Regions from separate parts of the Maridesulfovibrio frigidus DSM 17176 genome, predicted to be linked through region 2. Evidence: predicted binding sites of a transcription regulator. Region 2 holds the regulator's gene; each other region holds the start of a gene.
What was found. The regulator sigma-54, encoded in region 2, starts transcription at its own class of promoters, with help from an activator protein. The targets are predictions, from matches to a motif close to CTGGCACGGNNNNTGCTT.

Region 1: BR06_RS0105130 (Spy/CpxP family protein refolding chaperone) is a predicted target of sigma-54. The motif match lies at 1,267-1,284, and genes of this name have one in related genera.
Region 3: fliD (flagellar filament capping protein FliD) is a predicted target of sigma-54. The motif match lies at 2,109-2,126, and genes of this name have one in related genera.

The regions. Positions count from the first base shown of each region.
Region 1 is NZ_JONL01000002.1:196,943-200,223, forward strand. It holds gene BR06_RS0105125 (radical SAM protein) at 1-1,130, shown strand, start outside; gene BR06_RS0105130 (Spy/CpxP family protein refolding chaperone) at 1,330-1,794, shown strand; gene BR06_RS19170 (DUF4405 domain-containing protein) at 1,962-2,852, shown strand; gene BR06_RS0105140 (two-component system sensor histidine kinase NtrB) at 2,868-3,281, shown strand, end outside.
Region 2 is NZ_JONL01000001.1:7,347-10,627, reverse strand. It holds gene BR06_RS0100075 (LptA/OstA family protein) at 1-242, shown strand, start outside; gene lptB (LPS export ABC transporter ATP-binding protein) at 273-995, shown strand; gene rpoN (RNA polymerase factor sigma-54) at 1,361-2,776, shown strand; gene hpf (ribosome hibernation-promoting factor, HPF/YfiA family) at 2,822-3,281, shown strand, end outside.
Region 3 is NZ_JONL01000001.1:411,904-415,184, forward strand. It holds gene rseP (RIP metalloprotease RseP) at 1-73, shown strand, start outside; gene tsaB (tRNA (adenosine(37)-N6)-threonylcarbamoyltransferase complex dimerization subunit type 1 TsaB) at 74-883, shown strand; gene BR06_RS0101925 (flagellin N-terminal helical domain-containing protein) at 1,102-1,983, shown strand; gene fliD (flagellar filament capping protein FliD) at 2,177-3,281, shown strand, end outside.

The DNA of each region.
Region 1 (3,281 bases), on a different contig from region 2:
CAACAAATCAGGTCAAAAGAGCTGTTGTACCCCCTGCTATCGGTAATAATAACGAGCAGGTTCCTGTTCTTACGTCTCCAGCGTACTCATGCTTCATCAGTCCCGAAGCAGTATTTAAAGATATGTTTTTGGTTGAAGTAAACAGAGGCTGCCCTTACGGGTGCAGATTCTGCGCAGCGGGATACATTTATAGACCGCCAAGGCATGCTTCAATCGACCAGTTGAAAGAAATAGTTGAACTTGCTGATCCCCCTAAAGTCGGCCTCGTGGGCACTGCTCTTACTGATTGGCCCGACCTTGTTCCATATATTAACTGGCTCAAAAACAGGAAAACAAAATTTTCGCTATCCTCAGTGCGAGCTGATGGACTTACAGTAGAATTGCTCGATATATTGAGAGCCTCCGGTGTGCGCACTGTTACACTAGCTCTTGAAGGTGCAAGCAAAAGACTGCGCGACTCTACAAATAAAAATTTAAAGGAAGAAGATTTCCTTAATGCAGTTGAACTATGCGCATCCAAAGGCGTAAACCATTTACGGATTTACATCATTGTGGGCTGGCCCGGTGAGACAGAAGAAGACTACGAAGAATTATCAGAAATGCTTGAGAAGATAGATCAGGCTCGCAGCCGTGGTCAGGGCAATAAGAAAAAACAATACATGCGCATCACCTTAGGAGCCAGTTGCCTTGTTCCAAAACCGTGGACCCCGTTGCAGTGGGCCGCGATGCCACCTGAAAAAGATCTCAAAGATATCCTGACTAAAGTTAAATCCCTCACTAAGAAATATAAGGGAATAGCATTTTCAGGCGATTCACCTTTTCAAGCGAGATTGCAGGGCATACTCGCTCGCGGTAATGAAGAACTACATAAATTTATTATGATCGCTGCCGAGAAAGGCGGATGGAAAAAAGCCTTCAAATATTACGAAGGCGACCTTGAAAAATTCATAGACCACAATTTAGATAAAGAAACCCCGCTCCCATGGGATTTCATTGATACGGGCATAAATAAATCATACTTATGGCGCGAATGGGAACGATACCAGAAAGCAGTATTAACTCCGCCCTGTCCAGCTAAGGGATGTGAAGAGTGTAAAATGTGTGGAATGCAAAAGTGGCTTAGCGAATAAACCACTCCCTACTAAGCATTGCACGTTCTCCTTACCACCTGCACTTGTGCAACCCTTTGTGCATATTCATGCACATACCTATAATCCAACCTTGACCTGTTTTCTATAATCACCTGCAATAATGCTACTTATTACTTTGGCACGCATACTGCTTTAAGTAATCCTGAGAGGGCAACAACATTTAACCGCAGGAGATCAGATGACAAAGAAAACCTTGATCCCATTATTAGCAATATTCATACTTTCAATCGCAGCTGTAGCTATGGCTCGTGGTGGTTACCACGGCGGCGGCAATTGGGACGCTTATGAACAACTGACACCTGAAAAACAGCAGCAAGTTCAAGCTATCATAAAGAATTACGAACCAACTTTCGAAAAGTTGAAAAGCCAACAGTGGGCAAAGCGTACAGAACTAAATGCTCTTGTCGAATCCGGCAAAGCAGATAAAGAAACAATCCACGCACTCGTGAAAGATCTCTCTGAAACAAGAGATAAAATGTATGCAGCCCATAAGCAGATGGCTTCAGAGATTGAAAAAGAAACCGGCCTGACATTTCCTGCAGCAGGAATGGGTCCTAGGGGTGGCAAGAACGGATGTGGAAAGAGGTCTCGCAGTAATTGCGGTGGCTCTGGATCACAGAACTGCCCCGGTCTTAACTCTTAAATGATTTAATTAGCGTTCATCTACACAGAATTAGGAAAACGGGTAAAAAGGAGGACTTTTCAGTCCTCCTTTTTTTGTTAATTGTACTTTCTATCATGGTAGTGTTTAAGCTATATAAATTTTGGTTTCAGTAATTACGTCAAAATTTTTCACTACAGGAGCATCCTATGTTTAGAAAAATCACTTCACTGGTAAGTTTTTTCTCGATAATCATCCTATCCATAACAAGTGTTGTTCTTTATCTCGTGCCTCAGGGCCGCGTTGCATACTGGGCAAATTGGAATTTACTTGGGCTAAGCAAAGAACAATGGGGCGACATTCATATATGTACAGGAGTTCTTTTCCTTGTCGCATCCATTCTGCATATCTGGCTGAACTGGAAACCTATTATGGCTTACCTCAAAAAAAAATCGGGTGCCGCAAACTTTTCTTCTCCTGCGTTTTTCATTAGTCTTATCATTACGCTTTATGTCGTCATTGGCGCCGTCGCAGGTGTACCACCTATGAATAATATACTCGAATTTTCTGCACATTTAAAAGATCAGGGCGCAGTAAAATACGGTGTACCGCCATACGGACATGCGGAGCTCAGCTCACTTGGTGTATTTTGCAAACGCATGGGTCTTGATGCTGATAAGGCAATAGCTTCTCTTAAAGCAGCACAGATAGCTGTTGAATCTCCGAAGCAGTCCCTCAAAGAACTGGCCGGAAAGGCAGGGATTACACCTAAAGAGCTACATGAAATAATACTAAAAGATCAGCCGGGTGCAACTAAGAAAACTGACTCCCATAAAAAGAATGAAGCTACACACGAAAACGATGCTAAGGCTAAACCAGCCCCTAAGAATGAAGCCCACGAAAACGGCGCAGCTGGCATGGGACTCGGCAAGCTGACTCTGGAACAATACTGTGAAAGACAGAATATCGAATTAAACACTGCTCTAGCAATACTTGAAAAAGAAGGTGCTGTTGTTGACAAGTCTACACCCATCCGAGACATTGCCGGAATGCTTGACATGAACTCTCCGCGAGAGATCGGAAAACTTCTACACCCCTAACGCAATAGAATATTTATGGAATTAAGCTCTAAAAGATCACATAAACTTCCGCTGGCTTTAGCGCTTCTGGCTCTGTTATTACTCGGAGCCGGAAGTCTTTACCTTACGTGGCAAAACCTGCGTCAAATGCAACAGACTGTATTTGAACACATGCTGCTTTCTGCAAAATCCATTACCCGAGGACTTGATATTCAGCTAGCCGAAGGGATGCGCAGAATGCGTCGACAAGGTATGAAAAGTCATCAGGCGCAGGAAAATCTTGCGCCAGCGGCAAGAGAGCTTTTTAGAGAAATGGTCGCGCAGGGAGACCTGCTATTCATCGGATTATATGGACCAGACGATAAGCCACTGATTATCGTTGGACAAAATAAAATAGCATCAAAATTCACTCCCCCCCCAACAATATTTAATATGATCCGGTCACTTAGA
Region 2 (3,281 bases):
TTGTGGCTAACGGCAGGGTTAAGGTTGTAATGAATAACCGCAAGGGTTCATGTGATACGCTTACCTATGTTGTAGCTGATTCTATCATATATATGGAAGGTAACGCGAAGCTTAAGGATGGTCCTAATCTTGTGCAGGGCGAACTTATTAAGTTCTATCTCAAAGATAACCGTTCAGAAGTTGTCGGTGGTAATAAGCCTGTAGAGGCTATTTTCTATACACCTAATAATGTCTCTCCATAGTAATTTAATGTTCAATTCTACAGGAATTATATGTCTTCGATAATAGCCACCAAGCTAGTTAAGAACTACGGGCAGAAAGAAGTTGTCCGTGGTATCAGCCTTAATGTTAAAGAAGGTGAAGTTGTTGGTCTACTTGGTCCTAACGGAGCAGGGAAGACTACCACTTTCTATATGCTTGTCGGTGTTGTGAAGCCCACTTCCGGTGATGTGTACCTCAATAAGAATCAGATTACGCGCTGGCCTTTGCATGAAAGAGCAAGACACGGCATTAGTTATCTTCCGCAGGAAAGCTCAATTTTCAAGAAACTTTCTGTTCGCAAAAATCTTGAAATAATTATCGAGCATACTGGATTATCCGGTAAACAAATCGGCAACAGAGCAGATGAGCTTCTAGATCAGCTTGGCATATTGCGCCTTGCAGACCAGACAGCGCTTTATCTTTCCGGTGGTGAACGTCGCAGGCTTGAAATTGCTCGAGCTTTGATTAATGACCCCAAATTTATTTTGCTTGATGAGCCTTTCGCGGGTATCGACCCTATTGCCGTTATTGAAATTCAGGACATAATCTCCTCCCTCAAAGATATGGGGCTCGGTATTTTGATCTCCGATCACAACGTGCGCGAAACCTTATCCATTTGTGATCGAGCCTATTTGGTATACGAAGGGCGTGTTATTCTTAATGGTGCACCTGAAAATATCGTTAAAAATACGAAAGCTCGCAGGCTGTATCTAGGGGATAGTTTTAGTCTCTGATCACTCCGTCCAGCTTAGCTTTTTCATGTTTTTTGCCTCCCTTTTTTCTCTCTTATCTTCTCCATATTTTCTCCCTATTTTTTTATAAATATACTCACGATTCATAAAATTTGGGTTTGCTGATTTACAGCAAGCCCGAACATTGGTACAGTTTTTTCATGTACATTGCATAAGATTAAAATATCCTGAAATTACGGATAAATCTGTACTATTTCTTGCATGGGTTTCTGGAGTGTGGCATACTTTAATCAAGAACAAATCCAATTAAATAATATTTTTTTTAAAGATTTGTTGAGCGAACGTTATTCAGCGGTTTAAAAAGTTTAAAAGATACTTTTAATTGTATCATAGGGTGGCACAGAATTATGGGACTGGAACTTAGACAACAACTCAAGCTTTCGCAGCAACTGGTGATGACACCTCAGTTGCAGCAGGCTATTAAGTTGTTGCAGCTTTCCAGATTGGAGCTGCTCGATACTGTTCAGCAGGAGCTTCTTGAAAATCCGATACTGGAAGAAGCCGAAGCTGTTGAACGCACAGACAGTGCGGATGCTGAATCCGGCACTGCCACTGCTGAAGAAGCAGAAATTTCACGTGATGCTGACTGGGAGAATTATCTCGGTGAGTTTTCGAGTACTTCCAAGCAGGCAGGCACTCGCGAGTCTGAATCTCAGGAAGAGGGGATGTCTTTTGAGGCTAGACTAACAAAGCAGACTTCTCTCGAGGGACACCTCGCATGGCAGATGTGTCTTTCTGATTTTACTGAGAAGGAAGTGGTCATTGGTGAGTGTATCTTAGGTAATCTCAGTGCAGGCGGATATTTGCGGATAGGGTTGGATGAAATTTGCGAAACCTGTTACGCTCAAATCGAAGATGTCGAAAATGTTCTTTCTCGAATACAAAGATTTGATCCTCTCGGAGTGGCAGCTCGTACTCCTCAGGAATGTTTACTGATTCAGCTTGAGGTTTTGAAGCTTGATGATGATCCTATACTGGTTTCTCTTGTCAAAGATCATTTGGAAGATCTGGAGAAGAAAAGGTATAAGCCTCTCGCAAGAAAGTTTAAGCTCAGTATGGAGGACCTGAAGAGTTATCTTGATCTGATGCAGACTCTTGATCCTCTACCAGGGGCAAGCTTTTCAGGGGGAGATTCTTTCTATGTCAGTCCGGATGCATATGTGTATGAATATGATGGAGACTTTGTTATAGTCTTAAACGAGGACGGTCTTCCAAAGTTGCAGATGAATTCTTTTTATGTAGAGACTCTGGCGTCAACCAAGGGTGAAGATAAAGAGTATTTTCAGGATAAGATGAGATCTGCACAGTGGCTTATGAAGAGTCTTTATCAGAGGCAGCGTACACTTTATAAGGTTTTGGATTCCATTGTAAGGTTTCAGCGGGGGTTCTTTCAAAGTGGTGTCACCAAGCTTAAACCGCTTATTCTCAAAGAGGTGGCAGAAGATATTGAAATGCATGAATCAACAGTTAGTCGAATAACTACCAGTAAGTATGTTTCGACTCCACATGGGATTTATGAACTTAAATTTTTCTTTAATAGTGCACTCGGACTTGATGATGGTTCTCAGGTCGGGTCCGAATCGGTTAAGGCTCTGATCAAACAGTTGATCGGCGATGAAAACAGTAAAAAACCTCTGAGTGATGAAAAAATTGCCGAGACGCTCAAGGACAAACTTGAGGTCAACATCGCCAGAAGGACTGTAGCTAAGTACCGGACTGCAATGGGAATTCTGTCCTCATCGAAGAGGAAAAAAGTATTCTAGCAGTTCAGTAGAGAGCATATTCACCCTTTATTCAAGGAGTTCCGTATGAATGTTGCATTTACCTTTAAGAACTTTGACGCTTCTGACCACTTGAAGGAATACGCTAACGCTAAGTTTGGTAAGCTTGATAAGTTTATAACAAACCCGGACAATACTGATATTCAGGTAAATTTGTCAGTAGATAAGTTTCGGCACGTTGCGGAAGTGGTCTTAAGCACTGATAACATTCATATCTCGGCCTACGAAGCCTCTGAAGATATGTACTCTACCGTGGATTTGGTTCTTGATAAGCTTGAAGTGCAGCTTAGACGCATGCGCGAAAAGATGAGAAGTCACAGGCGTAGGGACACAGCTCCTGCTCGTATGGACGTTCTTAGTTACCCTGAGCCAGAAGAAGAGAATAACGAACCTACTATTGTTGAGACTGATCACTTTGTGCCAAAGCCTATGTCTGTAGACGAAGCCGCAATGCAGCTTCAGACTCTTACTAGTGAGTTCCTCGTCT
Region 3 (3,281 bases), 400 kb from region 2:
TGTGGGGCTGCTTTTGCTTTTCTCTCTGATGGCTTTTGCTATCTTTAACGACTTAGTGCGAACGTTTAAATAAATGAATTCACATTCAAATACTAAAACAGCGCTTCTTCTAGCCCTTAATGGGACAGAAGAAGCGCTGCAAATTATTCTTGCGAAACGTGAAGAGGATGAAGATTCATTCTCATTGCTGGACGCGCAGATTTTGCAGGTACCCGGAAAATCCGCATTTTTTATGATTCCGGCCATTAAATCAGCTCTGGACTTGTTTGACTATTCCGCGAAAGAGATCTCGCACATTGCGTGCATCTCTGGCCCCGGAAGTTTCACAGGACTGCGACTGACGTTTTCGGCTGCGGCTGGAATTATCTCTGGTAATAATGCACTTGTTGCAGGATTGGAATATCTTCCTCTACTTGCTGCCGGACCAGCAAAGTTTACAAACCAGCCGCTCTGGGTGGTAACTCACTCACGTAAAATGCAGGTTTATATTCAGGGATTTAAGCCACTTTCCGGCGAAGAAATATTCCCTGAGCCATTAACTCCAGTACTTCCTGTTCCTGCTAAAGAGGCTCTCGATATAATCAGATCTTACAAGCAGGAAAATGCTATTGTTTTCGGTAGCGGACTAACCAAAAACAAATCATTTTTTGATGAGTTTTTGTCTGCCAATCCACACCTCTCTACTCTTCCTCAAAGATTTAACAGCCCTGCAATTCCGGACATTCTTGAGCTCGCTAATAAGGCCGAATTTGGAAATGAAATGCCATTCCCACTTTACCTTAGAGGATCCGACGCAGAGGACAATCTTGAAGCTATAACTAAGAAACAGGGCATCCCACTCGAAGTTGCCAGAAAAATGCTGAAAGACATATCCCCTGTTTAGAATAAACTTAATCAACATAAGCCGTTATAAAGAGACCTTCATTATCTAGTGAAGGTCTCTTTTTTTGTTTAAAAATATAAAATATCATCCCCAGCTCTAAAGAATTCTAAAGACTAGACGATTAATTAGGCACGGAAGGACCAGATAGCTTTGTGAACCTGAGTTCCAAGGCAATGTTTTTGGCAAGGAAGCCAATTCTTACTTTCAAGGAGGAAAGCATGTCTTTAGTGATTAATCACAACTTAATGGCAATGAATGCGACCCGTAATTTGTCGGACTCGTATAACAATCTTGCAGTATCAACTCGTCGCCTGTCTTCAGGTCTTCGTGTTGGAACCGCAGCTGACGATGCAGCAGGTCTCGCAGTACGCGAAATTATGCGCTCTGATGTCAAGTCACTCAATCAAGGTATTCGTAACGCCAACGATGCAATTTCCATGATCCAGACAGCTGACGGTGCGCTCGGCGTTATCGATGAAAAGCTCATCAGGATGAAGGAACTTGCAACACAGGCCGCAACCGGTACCTATAACTCTGACCAGCGCTTGATTATCGATTCTGAGTATCAAGCAATGGCATCAGAAATCACCCGTATTGCTAACGCAACTGACTTTAATGGAATTCATCTTCTTAATGGTAACTTATCAGGAGCAGACTCTTCTCACAGTGGTGCCGGCCTGACCTCTACTGGTCCGGTTAAGGTTCACTTCGGGACCGGTAACGACTCTGCAGAAGACTACTACTATGTTGCCATTAACACAGCGACTGCATCAGCTCTTGGCGTAGGAATGGGCGCAAGCAATTCTATCTCCACACAGGCTCTTGCCCAGGCTTCTCTGGATAAGCTGAACAACGCAATCATATCTAAGGATAAGATCCGCGCTAACCTTGGTGCTACTCAGAACAGACTTGAAAACACCATTACCAACCTGTCTATTCAGGCTGAAAATGTTCAGGCTGCGGAATCCCGCATCTCTGATGTTGATGTCGCAACTGAAATGACCGAGTTCACTAAGAACCAGATCCTAACCCAGTCTGCCGTAGCGATGTTGTCGCAGGCGAATAACATGCCTAGAATGGCAATGCAGCTCATCGGTTAAATTTACCGCTGGTATGCTCACCTTTCTGAGCAAAAGTTTGATTAAAGAAAAAAGCCGGGTCGAAACGTTCGGCCTGGCTTTTTCACTTCAAACCAACTAAGGCCCCCCGCAAACCAGTAGTAAAACTGGCACCACCTTTGCATTACATGAGGCAAGTAAGAACCTAGGGAAAAATATTCCCGGAGACAAAAAAATGGCTGATTACACCTCAGGAAATATTAACTTCGCCGGCCTTGGTAGTGGCACGGACTTTCAGTCAATGATTGATGGTGTAGTCTCGCTTGAGCGTACTCACATCAATAGCCTTGAAACATGGAAGAGTTCATGGAACACTAAAGTTGACCGTTTTCAAGAGCTTGATACCGCCCTTCTTTCCTTACAGACTACCCTTAAGTCCATGGACACCATTGACGAGTTCATGAGCAGATCTGTGTCCACAACAGATTCAGACACCCTGACCTCTACAGCGACAAGTGAAGCTTTAGTTACAACTCACGCCGTTGAGATTAACCAATTGGCACAAAATGATATCCACGTAACAAGCAACGGCGCAGCTTCCGTTAAAGACTCAATTTTCCCTACTGCAGGATCATTTACTTTTTCATATCAAGGGGAATCGGTAACGCTCAGTAATATTGCAGCCGGAACCACCATGGAAGGGTTTGTCAATATGATAAACGCCCATGCTGACACCAGAAGTAAAATCAGGGCGACAACTATCGATGATGGTACATCCACTCATCTTCAAATTTATGGACTTGATCTTGGAGATGACAATCAGGTCATCATATCAAATACTACAGGTATGACCTTCAGCGCGGCAGATTTTGCTCAAACTCAAAATGCCCAAAACTCAAAAATGAAGGTAGACGGATTCCCCCCCGGGGCCGCAGACTGGATTGAACGCGACACCAACTCTGTAAGCGATGTAATTGATGGCGTAACCATCAACATGAAGCAAACTACTGGAGCTGGCGAGACCGTTAATATTGGTATCACTACAGACACAGCAGGAATGCAGGAAAATGTCCAAAAGTTCGTAGACCAGAATAATGCTGTCCGAAACATGATTAAAAGCCTTACGCAGATTGATGACAGCTCTGCAGAATCAGAAGGGTCTATCCTCACAGGTAACTATGGTGTAGAACTGCTTGTCGGGCAGCGTTTAAAGAACATCATGTCCAGTCAAGGAATTGGCTTTTCGTGGTACGAAGAGTCAGCTGGTGGTGATTTTACTGGCGACAAGTATTCCGCATTGTCCCAGCTTGGAATCATGACTAACGCAGATTCAGGCGGCG